DNA from 4 places in the Mesorhizobium sp. M8A.F.Ca.ET.208.01.1.1 genome. Region 1 is predicted to be linked to each of the others. Evidence: predicted binding sites of a transcription regulator. Region 1 holds the regulator's gene; each other region holds the start of a gene.
What was found. Region 1 encodes LexA, which represses DNA repair genes until DNA is damaged. Its sites were predicted from a motif close to TGTTCNNNNTGTGTTCNG; they were not measured.

Region 1 (3,112 bases):
CGGCATTGAGCTGGGGGTGCTCGCCGAAATTGGCAATGCCGATGCGTATCTGGTCGGCGGCGGCACTGCCGGCGCTCACCATCAACGCGCTAGCCATGAACAAACCCGACAACCAAGCGGATTTCGACTTCAACATCATTTCCTCCCAGATTTGATCAGCGCCGCTTGCAGCGCGGCTACTGCAAACGATCATGGTCAGTCCGCCGGCTTGTGTCAAACATTATATATAATTCTTGCCATGCCCCTACATCATATATAATTTTCCCTGCCAGACGACGGATGGACCGCGATGCAGGATCAAACGAGCTCCACAAAGACGGAGGCAGCCTATCAGCTGTTGCGGCGCGATATCCTGACCACGCGCCTCATGCCCGGCGCCCCGCTCAAACTGAGTGCACTGCGCGGCACCTATGGAGTCGGCTGGACGCCATTGCGCGAAGCCTTGTCGCGGCTTGAGGCCGAACGCCTGGTCACCGCCATCAGCAATCGCGGTTTTACCGTGGCTCGGGTGTCGCGGGCCGAACTGGAGGACCTGGCGCGCGCCAGGATGGTGGTCGAGATCCCCCTGTTCCTCGAATCGATGGAGAAAGGCGGCAAGGAATGGGAAGATGCCGTGGTCACCGCCCACTACCGGCTCTCCCGTTGCAAGACCGCCGTCGACGATCCGTCGGATGCGGCGGTCGACAAATGGGACGAGAATCACGAGGCTTTCCATGCGGCGCTGCTGAGTGCCGCCACATGCGATTGGCTGTTGCGTTTCCGCTCGACGATCTCGGATCAATTGCGCCGGCATCATCGCTTTCTTGGTCTGGCGCCGACATTGCGGGCCGCGGCCGGCCTCAAGGATGGCTACGAAGAGGCGATGGAGGCGCTGCGCGAAGCGATTGCGATCGAACACCATACCGCGATCATGGAAGCGGCACTCGATCGTGACGTCGAGCGGGCCAAGGCGCTGATGGTGGCCCATATCGGCTACACCCTGCACGTCTATGTCCACAGCGAAGACAGCGGCGCGACCAAATACGCCGCCCGCGCCGGCAGCTTGAAAGCTGGTTCGGGATGACTCCGGCGCTTCCGCGACACCTATTCGCACGCGTTGGTCGGAGTGGGGCCGGACGCCTGGGTCCATCGCTGCCCCGAAGCTGCCAGTCGTTGGCGTTTTGGTTTCGTTTCGTTCCGCGAATAATGGACCGATAAATTATACAATCCGCCCGGGGAAAGCCTTCCGAACGGCTGACGCCAAACTCGGGAGCGGATGGGCCACAGGCCATTAACCATAACGATTTCAATGGGCCTGCCGATGGCGGAAAAGGTCGGCTTCTGCCCGCCGTAGCGGACAAAAAACATCCGCAGCCTTAACAAATTCATTAAACTTTAAACGGTTGCGGAACACAACTGGAACAGATAGTGTTTGTTCTGGGTTTGTTTTTTCGATTCTGGTTCAGACCTTCGTTCAATGCCTTGGGGGCCGCCATGCTGACACGCAAGCAACATGAACTGCTGATGTTCATCCACGAACGGCTCAAGGAAAGCGGGATACCGCCCTCCTTCGACGAGATGAAGGAAGCGCTCGATCTTGCCTCCAAATCCGGGATTCATCGCCTGATCACGGCGCTGGAGGAACGCGGCTTCATTCGCCGGCTACCCAATCGGGCGCGCGCGCTGGAGGTGCTGCGGCTGCCGGATTCGATCGCGCCCGGCCTGAACGCGGCAAAGAAATTTTCGCCCAGCGTCATCCAGGGCAGCCTTGGTCAAAACAATCTTGGCCGCCAGCTCAAGCCGGCGACGGCGCCTTCGCGTCTGCCCGCGGCCGGCAATGACGACGATGTGGTTTCAGCCGTGTCCATCCCGGTCATGGGCCGTATCGCCGCCGGTGTGCCGATCGATGCCATCCAGCATCAGACGCATTCGATCTCGGTGCCGCCGGATATGATCATGGGCGGCGAGCACTATGCGCTGGAGGTCAAGGGTGACTCGATGATCGAGGCTGGTATCTTCGACGGCGACACGGTCATCATCCGCAATGCCAACACGGCAAGTCCGGGCGAAATCATCGTGGCGCTGGTCGACGAGGAGGAAGCGACGCTGAAGCGGTTCCGCCGTAAAGGCGCCTCGATCGCGCTCGAAGCCGCCAATCCAGCCTACGAAACGCGCATTTTCGGGCCGGACAGAGTCAAGGTACAAGGCAAGCTGGTCGGGCTGATCAGGCGCTACTGAGCCGGTTTGCCATCGGACTTGTCTGGCTTTTTATAGGGCGGCAGCCCCCTCGCCTCGCGTGAGAATTTTCGCTGCTCGTGCCAGGGCCGGTATGGTCCGTCGACAGCGAATTCGATCACAGCCGGGGTTGTGGCCGACTGGGGATCGAAGAAGACGGCAGCACTTCCCTTGCGGGCGAGCTGCCGTTTCGTGACGACGACAACCAGCGGATTGTGGCAGGCGTCATAGGCGGTCGCGTCATTGACGACGATCAGGTCGGCGAAGGCGCAGGCTTTCCAGGTGTTCTTGCGATCCTCGACATAGGCGACGATCGCGCCGGAAGGGTGCCTGGCAAGGCAAAGGCCTTCGCGGCAATAGAACGGCGATCCCTGCGGCAGGTCGGTGGGAGCGGCAATATCGAATTGCCCGTCCGCCTTGTCGAACATTTCCGGTTTGACGATTGTTTCGGAGACCAGAGCGCGTTTCCAGTTGTCGGCCGCGAATTCGTTCGGACGTTCCCGGTTGACGGCCAGTTCGCCATTGCCGATCGGCAGTGCGACCAGCCGTGCGTCTTCCGAGATCAGCACATCGGGCGTGCGTATGTCCGACACAGTCAACAGACCGGCAAGTGCGAATGGCAGTGCCGCGAGCCGCAGCCAGGTCGTCGCCATCGTCGCGATGACCAGCGCGACGGCCACCAGCAGCACGGATTGCTGCGAGATCAGACCTACCCCATCGATCGGCGAGCGCTCCGATATCCATGACGATACGGCGATCATCGCTGTCAGGCCTTTGCCCATCACGTAGAGAAACGGGCCGTCGGCGCCGAAGGGCATCGCCAGCGAACTGAGGACCGCAAAAGGCATGACGACCACCGACACGATCGGCATGACGGCCAGATTGGCGAACAGGCTGA
Region 2 (3,112 bases), 760 kb from region 1:
GCGCAGCGACTCGTACTCCTCCATGGAGCGGATCAGTTCCTTCAGGTTCTCCAGCCGGCCGGGGGCTTCCGCCGAACGGTCGTTCTTCCACATGTCGGTGTAGCCGCTCTCTTCGAGAATGGTCTCGGCGAGCTCGGTGTGCGGCGTGGTTTCCAGCGCCTTCTGCCAGCGTTCGAAATTGGCCGCGACCTCGCGCAGCGCGGCGCGCGGTTTCGGCTTCAGCTCGTCGCTTTCGGCGAGCGTGCCCGCCGCCTCCAGCATTGGGATGCGCATGCCGCGCGCCGTGTCGTGGATCTGCCGGATGGTCGCTTCGCCCAGGCCGCGCTTGGGCACATTGACGATGCGCTCGAAGGCGAGGTCGTCGGTGCCGTTGGCGACGACGCGGAAGAAGGCCAGTGCGTCGCGGATTTCCATGCGCTCGTAAAAACGCGGGCCGCCGATGACGCGGTAGTTCAGGCCGAGCGTGATGAAGCGGTCCTCGAAGGCGCGCATCTGGAAGGACGCGCGGACGAGGATCGCCATGTCGTTCAAATTGTGCTTCTGGCGCTGGTAGGCCTCGATGGTCTCGCCGATGGCGCGGGCTTCCTCCTCCGAATCCCAGGCGGCGTGGACGTTGACCTTGCCATCCTCGGGATCGTTGCGGTCGGTGAACAGCGTCTTGCCGAAACGGCCCTCATTGTAAGCGATGAGATGGGAAGCGGCGCCCAATATGTGTGCGGTCGAGCGGTAGTTGCGTTCCAGCCGGATGATGGTGGCGCCGGGAAAATCCTTGTCGAAACGCAGGATGTTGTCGACCTCCGCGCCGCGCCAGCCATAGATCGACTGGTCGTCGTCGCCGACGCAGCAGATGTTAACGGTGGCCCTGTGGCGCGAGGCGCCCCCCTCTGTCCTGCCGGACATCTCCCCCTCAAGGGGGGAGATCGGCTTGCCTTCCGGTCGCTGCGCGAGCAGCCGCAGCCACATGTATTGGGCGGTGTTGGTGTCCTGGTACTCGTCGACGAGGATGTATTTGAAGCGCCGGTGATAGTCCTTCAGCACATCGGGATTGGCGCGGAAGATGCGGATCGGGTGGCAGAGCAGGTCGCCGAAATCGCAGGCGTTGAGCGTCTGCAGACGCTCCTGATAGGCCTTGTAAAGCTCGCGGCCCTTGCCGTTGGCGAAGCTGCGCGCATCGCCCTCGGCGATGTCGGCCGGACCCTGGCCCTTGTTCTTCCAGCCGTCGATCATCTGGGCGAACTGTTTTGCGGGCCAGCGCTTGTCGTCCAGGCCCTCGGCCTGGATCAGCTGCTTGATCAGCCGCACGACGTCGTCGGTGTCGAGGATGGTGAAGTCGGATCTCAGGCCGGCAAGCTCGGCATGGCGGCGCAGCAGCTTCACGCCGATCGAGTGGAAGGTGCCGAGCCACGGCATGCCCTCGACATTGCCTTCGCCGATCAGGATGCCGATGCGCTGCTTCATCTCGCGCGCGGCCTTGTTGGTGAAGGTGACGGCCAGGATCTGCGAGGGGAAGGCCCTGCCGGTGGCGAGGATGTGGGCGATGCGGGTGGTGAGCACGCGAGTCTTGCCGGTGCCGGCGCCGGCCAGCACCAGAACCGGGCCTTCGGTGGTCTCCACCGCCAGCCGCTGCTCGGGGTTCAACCCCTTGAGATAGTCCGGCGCATTGTTCTGGCCGCCGCGGGCAGCCATGGCGCGCGCGGCAATGCCCGACGGGGCCGTGGGCCGCGCATTGGGTTCGTCGAAAAAGGGCATGTCTTCGGAAAAGCCGGACATCTCCCCCGAATGTAGTGATTCGGGAGGGAAAGACCAGAACTGTCTACGTTTTGTTCTGGGTAAAGTGCCTGATACGGCCACTCGAGCGATATGGCGGCCGGCGTTGTGAACAACCGCAGGGGGACAAGGTTGCCGCCGCGGACCCTTGACCTGCGCTTGACAGGCGCGGCGGTCGGGAGAAAGTTGCGTATGGGGCAGCACGCAATGCCGGGTTGCCTAGGGCCGCACCATGCGCGCAACAGTCGAAGGAGTATCATCTTGGCTGTCACGATCACCTCCCTCATCCTCTTCCTCATCGGCCTGGCGCTTGGCGCCGGCGGCATCTGGTTGGCTTCGCTGGGCGGCAGTTGGTACTACATCATCGTCGGTCTCGCCTTCCTGGTCGCCGCCTGGCTGCTCTACCGGCGCCGTTCGACGGCGCTCTGGCTCTACGCGGCGATCGTGCTCGGAACGCTTGCCTGGGCGGTCTGGGAAACCGGTTTCGACTGGTGGGAACTCGGCCCGCGCGGCGGCATCATCGTGCTGGTGGCCCTGTGGCTGCTGACGCCGTGGGCGCGGCGGGGCCTTGCCGGTCCGGACGGCCGCGCGCCACTGATCCTTGCCGTGCTGGCATCGCTGGCGGTGGCCGGCTATTCGATGACCACGGACCCGAAGGACATCGGCGGCGCGCTCGACACCGACAAGGTGATCCCCAACGCCAATCTCGGCGGCGACGTGCCGGCGGGCGAATGGCACTATTACGGGCGCACGCAGTTCGGCCAGCGCTATTCGCCGCTCGACCAGATCACACCGGATAATGTCGCCAATCTGCAGCCGGCCTGGACCTACCGCACCGGTGACGTGAAGGGTCCGGACGATGTCGGTGAGACCACCTACCAGGTGACGCCGCTCAAAGTGGGCGACACGCTCTATATCTGCACGCCGCACAATTTCGCCATCGCGGTCGATGCGGCGACCGGCAAGGAGAAGTGGCGCTACGATCCCAAGATCAAGCTCGACAAGGACCGGCAGCACCAGACCTGCCGTGGCGTCTCCTATTATGCCGATGCCGCCGGCGCCGCCGGTCAGCCCTGCGCGACGCGCGTCTATCTGCCGACCTCGGATGCGCGGCTGATCGCGCTCGACGCCGCCAACGGGCAGGTTTGCCCAGCCTTTGCCGAGGGCGGCACGCTCAATCTGCTGACCAACATGCCGTATCCGAAGTCCGGTTATTACTACTCGACTTCGGCGCCGCTGATCGCGGGCGGCAAGATCATCGCCGGCGGCGCGGTCAACGACAATTACTCGACGCAGGAGCCGTCCGGCGTCATTCGCGCCTATGATGCGAGCACCGGCAAGCTGC
Region 3 (3,112 bases), on a different contig from region 1:
TGCGCAGTTCGGCCGCCGTCGAAGGCGCGATCCGCAACGCCTCGAGCGCGAGCGGTTCGAGGATCGATTGACCATGGCCGGCCGGTGCGATGCGGATGGGATGGCCGCCATAGCGGGCCATTGCATGCGCCGCACCCCAGCTGTCCGCGATCGCGGCGCGGGCGACGATGCCGGACATGGCCAGACGTCCGACCATGCCCTCGAGCATCATGGCCTCGCCGCCATGGAGATGGTCGGCGCCGGTCGTGTCGATGACGATCCCGTCGGGAGGGTCGGGCGCTAGGATCGGTGCAAATCGAAGCATCCAGACGGCGAGCCGCTCGAGCGCCTTGGCATCCGCTTGCGGATCGGCGTCCTGGATCGCGAGGCCCGGCACCAGCACCTGCGCCTTCGTCACGGGCATGCCGGGGCGCAGGCCGGCGACGAGTGCGGCGGCGTCGGCGGCGAGCACCAAGCGCCTGTTTTTATCGCGGCCGATCAGGACGAGCGGAGCCTCAGCTGGAGGCGCCCCATCGCCGGCCTTGCGCCGCACCCTGTCGGTCGGCCAGGTCGGCAGGAACAGCGAGACAACCCGTGCCATCGCACGCCTCCAATTCGAAATCGGCACTTTCGCCCGCGCGGGCGCGGATCAATTCGACCAGCCATCGGTGACGGCCGACGCCAGGTACAGGCAATGGCGCCGATGGCAGGACCGAGACGCGCCAGCGTGTCATGGCTGCCGTCGGCTGCCCGAAATCGGCCGCCTCCGCCTGCCGCCGCCATCTCCGCAGCGCGATGCCGATCGTGTGCGCTTCCTCGGCGGCAAGCTGCAGCCGCCGCGAAGCGGTCATGGTCAGGCGCGCGACCTCGCCGACGACCGCGCCCAGCCCGCCATGCCGGATGCCTTCCTCCATGCAGGCGAGGATCGTCTTGTCGTCGCCGGCCTCAACATAGATGACCCGGTCAGGTTTGAGGCCGGCCTGCGCCAGCGCCGGGGCGAACAAGTCTGGGCGGGTGATGCACCACAAGACCTTGCCCCGCGTTCGCGCCGCCACACCGCCGGCGAACAGCGCTGCTGCCGCACCATCGATGGCGCCATTGCCGCCGCCTGCGATTTCATGCAGCGCGCCGAGCGCCAGTCCGCCGCCCGGGAGTCGTGCGTCGATTTCGGCTATTCCGAAAGGAAGTACAGATATGGCGCGCCGGCCTCGGCCCTCGATCTTCTCGATCCGCGCGCGCAATGACTCTATGGCGGGCTCCGGCCGCAAGATGGTGGTTGACCTCCAAGAAAGCGTATATAAGCGTGTTCTCTATTTGTTCTACGATTGGTGAACGAGAGTCAAGTGGGCATCAGCGAGCCGCTGGCGTGTTTCGCGGCGCCGCTTGCGAAATTACAGGCTGCTTCGACAACACAAGGGCGGCGTTAAGCCTCATCTCAGCCGTTCAGCCCGTCATAGCGCGACTCCAGAAGCAGACGATCGTTCAGTATTCCTGCCGCATTCACTCGTTCACTGTTTTTTTGGGCGTTCCCAATCGTAGCTTTGGGCCGATTGACGTGTGAAGCCGTAGTCGCAGCATAATCTGATCGATTTCTCCTCCATTTCGAGAGTACGCATCATTCCACTGAAAGCGCGACTCAATTGCTTTGCCAACGATGTGCAATTCGCTACAAACTCTCCAGGGGGAGATTCCGTGCGCGAGACGATATTTGAACATGTTACGGTGTGGTGCCGATGAACCTGCTCGGCCTGCGCCTTATTGCGCAAATCATGAACTGGACCGATGACGGCGTGGCGACGGCCGAGTATACTTGGCTGCGGCTAATGGCCTCGACTAAATATGACGGCTACAGCGATTTCCGAGCGGGATCCCGCTTTATCGAAAACCTGGCAATCTGGCTGAAACAGTTCGATGCCGAGGACCGCCAGACGGCCTATGATTTCATTAAGCACCGGCTCGTCTACATCTCCAATGCAGAGCTTTATCGCGTGATCGAGGCCTTTTATCCAGAAACGGTGACGCCGCATCTGCGGCGCCTTGCCGCCAAGCAGGCCGGCATCCCACCCCATGAGGTTTGGGGCAGCAGCGATGGGGTCGCAGCCTTCAAGCGGATTAAGCGACGCTCGCTATTCATAGGCATGAGCGACGGCAGCCGCATCGACATCATGCGGCGCGCCAACAGCGGCCGCATCACCCAGGAGCAGGTCGTGCCGATGATGAATATCGGCATCGAGAAATGGCTCGATCTTGCGAAGAAAATCAAGGAAGCCGACGCTGGCGACGAGCAGTTCGAGCATGTCTACCTGATCGACGATTTCACCGGCTCAGGTACGACCTTCATTCGCTTCAAGGATGGCGAGTGGAAGGGCAAGCTGCAAAAATTCAACGACATGCTGATCGGTGCGCGCAAGGCGGTTGAGGCACAGGGAAAGACCTTTCCGATCGTCGAGAATTACGCGCTGCATATTCATCATTATATCTCGACCACCCAGGCGCACGAGGCGCTACTCCAACGCACCAAATTGGCCAATCTCGAATGGGCGGACCGAACCTTCGGGTCAATCGATGTGACCCAGGGCACCTTGCTGCCCGCCTCGCTCAAACTCAATCCAGGCGCTGACGACGCCGTCATCGCGCTTTGCGAAAAGTACTATAATCACGCTCTCTACCTTCGGCTGATCGAACATGCTGGCGAGGCAGAGCAGGCCGATCTCAAGATGGGTTATGCCGACTGCGCCTTGCCGCTTATCCTTGAGCACAACACACCTAACAACAGCATTCCACTACTCTGGGCGGAAACGACCAATGAAAATGGTCACGCGATGCAGCCCTTGTTTCGTCGGCGTGATAGGCACGGCTGACCATGGCAAATCCATTTCTCCGCCGCGCCACCGAATACATTCGTGACGACACTACTTTCCTGGAGATCGTGAGTCCGGCGCCACTCACCACATTCCTGGCCGAGCATCCTCGCAAGGCCGACATTTTTGATCTGCCCATCCGCATTGTCGGCGCGCCGGGAAGCGGCAAAACCATGCTGGCCATGCTGGCCGAGTTTCGCCTCGTCGAAACGATCCTGCGCGACCCCACCAACGACACTAACAAGCAGCTTTCCATAGCCCTCGCCGGCGCT
Region 4 (3,112 bases), 230 kb from region 1:
GTTGCCCAGCACATAGAAGGATTTGTCGGTCAGCGGATTGACGTTGGCGATCTCCGGATCGCCGATGACGATCTGGTAGAAGGCCGCGCTCGTCATGATCGTCTTGGGCTTGCCCTTGGCGACCTTGATCGACGCATTCCTGGTCGACGAGACATGGACGATGTCGTTGTCCGCGTTGGCCGCGCCGACGAAGGCGAGCATGCCGCTCGCGGCCAGTGAAGCCGCCATCGCCAAGGCGCGCACCAAACGCAACCGATCCGTCATTCGATATAGGGTATGCATCGCCATTATCCCGTCCCGCCCGGTCCCCACCGGTCTTTACTTCTGATCCCGCGAAGGAACCTTGTATTCCTCGGCCTGCGTGCCGCGTGTCACGATGACCGTCTTGAACTTCGGCTTCTCCGGCTCCTTTGCGACGGCATCGAACAGGGAGCCGGCCGCCGCCTGGGCCTTGGAAGCCACAGATCCGCCGAAGGAAGAGATGGTGGTGACGCCGTTCTTGCCGTCGCCGCCTTCGCTGGCGGAGCGCAGCGAAAGCGACAGCGTGCCGACGGTGCGGGCCAGCGCCACTTTCTGCGCGCCGTCGCTCGTCACCTCGATGGTCACGGAATTGGCCACCTGCGGCGTCGTCTGGCGCTCGTCGGCGCCCTGCCCGACGCTCAGCACCTTGGCGTCGGCAACGACGATTTCCGAGGTGATGGTCGAACCGGCCGCGCCTTGCGCGTTCTTGGCGACTTCCTGGATTTCGCCGGCATCGCGGGTCAGCACGACATCGACCCGGTCGCCCGGCGTGACGAAGCCGCCGACGCCGGCGATCTCGTCGGTGCGGATGGTGACCGCCCGCATTCCGGGCGTCAGCATATTGGACAGCGTCGCGCGGCCGTTCGGTCCGGACAGCTTGGTGAGCAGCACCGGCTCGTTGACCTCGATCGGCGACAGCACGACCCGGCCACCTTCGCCGAGCAACCCGTCGATGGTCGCAAAGGCGCCCTGCGGCAGGGAATCCTGCGGCCACGGGATTTCGCTGAGTTTGGTGCGATCGAGCTCCATGCCATAACGCAATGGCGCGGTCGCCACCACGATCGTCTTGAATTCGATCCTGGGTGAGGCCGGAGCGGCGATCGAGGCCGTCTTTTCCTGGGCATCGGCCTGGGCCTGGCTCTTGACCCAGAAATCCGCGGCAAAGATCGAGATCGCGCCGAAAACGGCGGCGATGCCGATCATCGTTATGGCCTTGCCCCTCACACCTAAACCCCTGACGCCCGCAGTTTCTTGTTATGTTGGGCTCACGCTAGTCGGCATTGTTAAAGAATCAGGAATCTTGTGCGGTGGCATTCGACCTATTTCCGCCCGCTTGGTTATCGAATGGTTTTAGGGTAAGAGGGGTTAAATCCCCGAACGTAACAGGAACCTCCGTCGCTTGGCGCCGAAAAGCGTGGCAGTATCGACGGGTGATTCGCAGCACCGGACCCTTATGGTTGGCATGGACGACAACAACGATCTCTTCGGCAACATCGACAAGCAGCCGCAGCCGGTTCGCGCGCCGGCGCGCCCAGCGGATCCGCTGGTGCAAGCGGCCGCCAGGCGCCCGGCCGCGGCCAAGGATGGCAGCGAGGGTTACAGCGCCGCCGACATCGAGGTGCTCGAAGGCCTGGAGCCGGTGCGCCGCCGGCCTGGCATGTATATCGGCGGTACCGACGACAAGGCGATGCACCATTTGTTCGCCGAGGTCATCGACAATTCGATGGACGAAGCGGTTGCCGGCCACGCCACCTTCATCGATGTCGAGCTTTCGGCCGACGGCTATCTCACCGTCACCGACAATGGCCGCGGCATCCCGGTCGATCCGCATCCGAAATTCAAGAAGCCGGCGCTCGAAGTGATCATGACGACGCTGCATTCGGGCGGCAAGTTCGATTCCAAGGTCTACGAGACCTCCGGTGGCCTGCACGGCGTCGGCGTTTCCGTCGTCAACGCCCTGTCGGACCATCTCGAGGTCGAAGTCGCGCGCGGCCGCCAGCTTTATCGCCAACGGTTTTCACGCGGCATTCCGGTAAGCGGTCTGGAGCACCTCGGCGAGGTGCACAACCGCCGCGGCACCAGGACGCGTTTCCATCCCGACGAGCAGATCTTCGGCAAGGGTGCGGCCTTCGAGCCGGCACGGCTCTACCGCATGACGCGCTCCAAGGCCTATCTATTCGGCGGCGTCGAAATCCGCTGGACCTGCGATCCTTCCCTCATCAAGGAAAAGGATCAGACGCCGGCCAAGGCGGAATTCCATTTTCCCGGCGGCCTCAAGGATTATCTGAAAGCGTCGCTAGGCGACGAATTCCAGGTGACGCGCGAAATCTTCGCCGGCAAGAGCGACAGGCAAGGCGGCCATGGTTCGCTCGAGTGGGCGGTGACCTGGTTCGGCGGCGACGGCTTCATCAATTCCTACTGCAACACCATTCCGACCGGTGAAGGCGGCACGCACGAGGCCGGCTTCCGCAATGTCCTGACGCGCGGCCTGCGGGCCTATGCCGACCTCGTCGGCAACAAGCGCGCCTCGATCGTCACGTCGGAAGACGTCATGATCTCGGCCGCCGGCATGCTGTCGGTGTTCATCCGCGAGCCGGAATTCGTCGGCCAGACCAAGGACAGGCTGGCGACGATCGAAGCGATACGCATCGTCGAGACCGCGATACGCGACCCGTTCGACCATTGGCTGGCAGACAATCCGCAAGAAGCCTCGAAACTGCTCGACTGGGTGATCGCGCGCGCTGACGAACGGGTGCGCCGCCGCCAGGAAAAAGAGGTGTCGCGCAAGAGTGCGGTGCGCAAGCTGCGCTTGCCGGGCAAGCTCGCCGACTGCACGCAGAACGCGGCGGCAGGTGCCGAACTCTTCATCGTCGAAGGCGATTCCGCCGGCGGCTCCGCCAAGCAAGCGCGCGACCGTGCCAGCCAGGCCGTCTTGCCGCTGCGCGGAAAAATCCTCAACGTCGCCAGCGCCGGCAATGACAAGCTGGCCGCCAACCAGCAGATATCGGACCTGATCCAGGCGCTTGGCTGCGGCACGCGGTCAAAGTATCGCGACGAGGATTTGCGCTACGACCGCGTGATCATCATGACC

Region 2: a site for LexA is predicted at 1,811-1,828, ahead of EN851_RS01050 (UvrD-helicase domain-containing protein). Genes of this name have one in related genera too.
Region 3: a site for LexA is predicted at 1,284-1,301, ahead of EN851_RS22175 (ImuA family protein). Genes of this name have one in related genera too.
Region 4: a site for LexA is predicted at 1,395-1,412, ahead of parE (DNA topoisomerase IV subunit B). Genes of this name have one in related genera too.

The regions. Positions count from the first base shown of each region.
Region 1 is NZ_SRUT01000001.1:983,545-986,656, reverse strand. It holds gene EN851_RS04840 (ABC transporter substrate-binding protein) at 1-136, opposite strand, end outside; gene EN851_RS04835 (GntR family transcriptional regulator) at 290-1,063, shown strand; gene lexA (transcriptional repressor LexA) at 1,474-2,217, shown strand; gene EN851_RS04825 (ComEC/Rec2 family competence protein) at 2,211-3,112, opposite strand, start outside.
Region 2 is NZ_SRUT01000001.1:222,230-225,341, forward strand. It holds gene EN851_RS01050 (UvrD-helicase domain-containing protein) at 1-1,770, opposite strand, end outside; gene EN851_RS01055 (glucose/quinate/shikimate family membrane-bound PQQ-dependent dehydrogenase) at 2,029-3,112, shown strand, end outside.
Region 3 is NZ_SRUT01000005.1:47,088-50,199, forward strand. It holds partial or broken gene EN851_RS22170 (DUF6504 family protein) at 1-580, opposite strand, end outside; gene EN851_RS22175 (ImuA family protein) at 495-1,247, opposite strand; gene EN851_RS22180 (hypothetical protein) at 1,713-2,840, shown strand; gene EN851_RS22185 (hypothetical protein) at 3,014-3,112, shown strand, end outside.
Region 4 is NZ_SRUT01000001.1:753,864-756,975, reverse strand. It holds gene EN851_RS03755 (type II and III secretion system protein family protein) at 1-228, opposite strand, end outside; gene cpaB (Flp pilus assembly protein CpaB) at 319-1,224, opposite strand; gene parE (DNA topoisomerase IV subunit B) at 1,484-3,112, shown strand, end outside.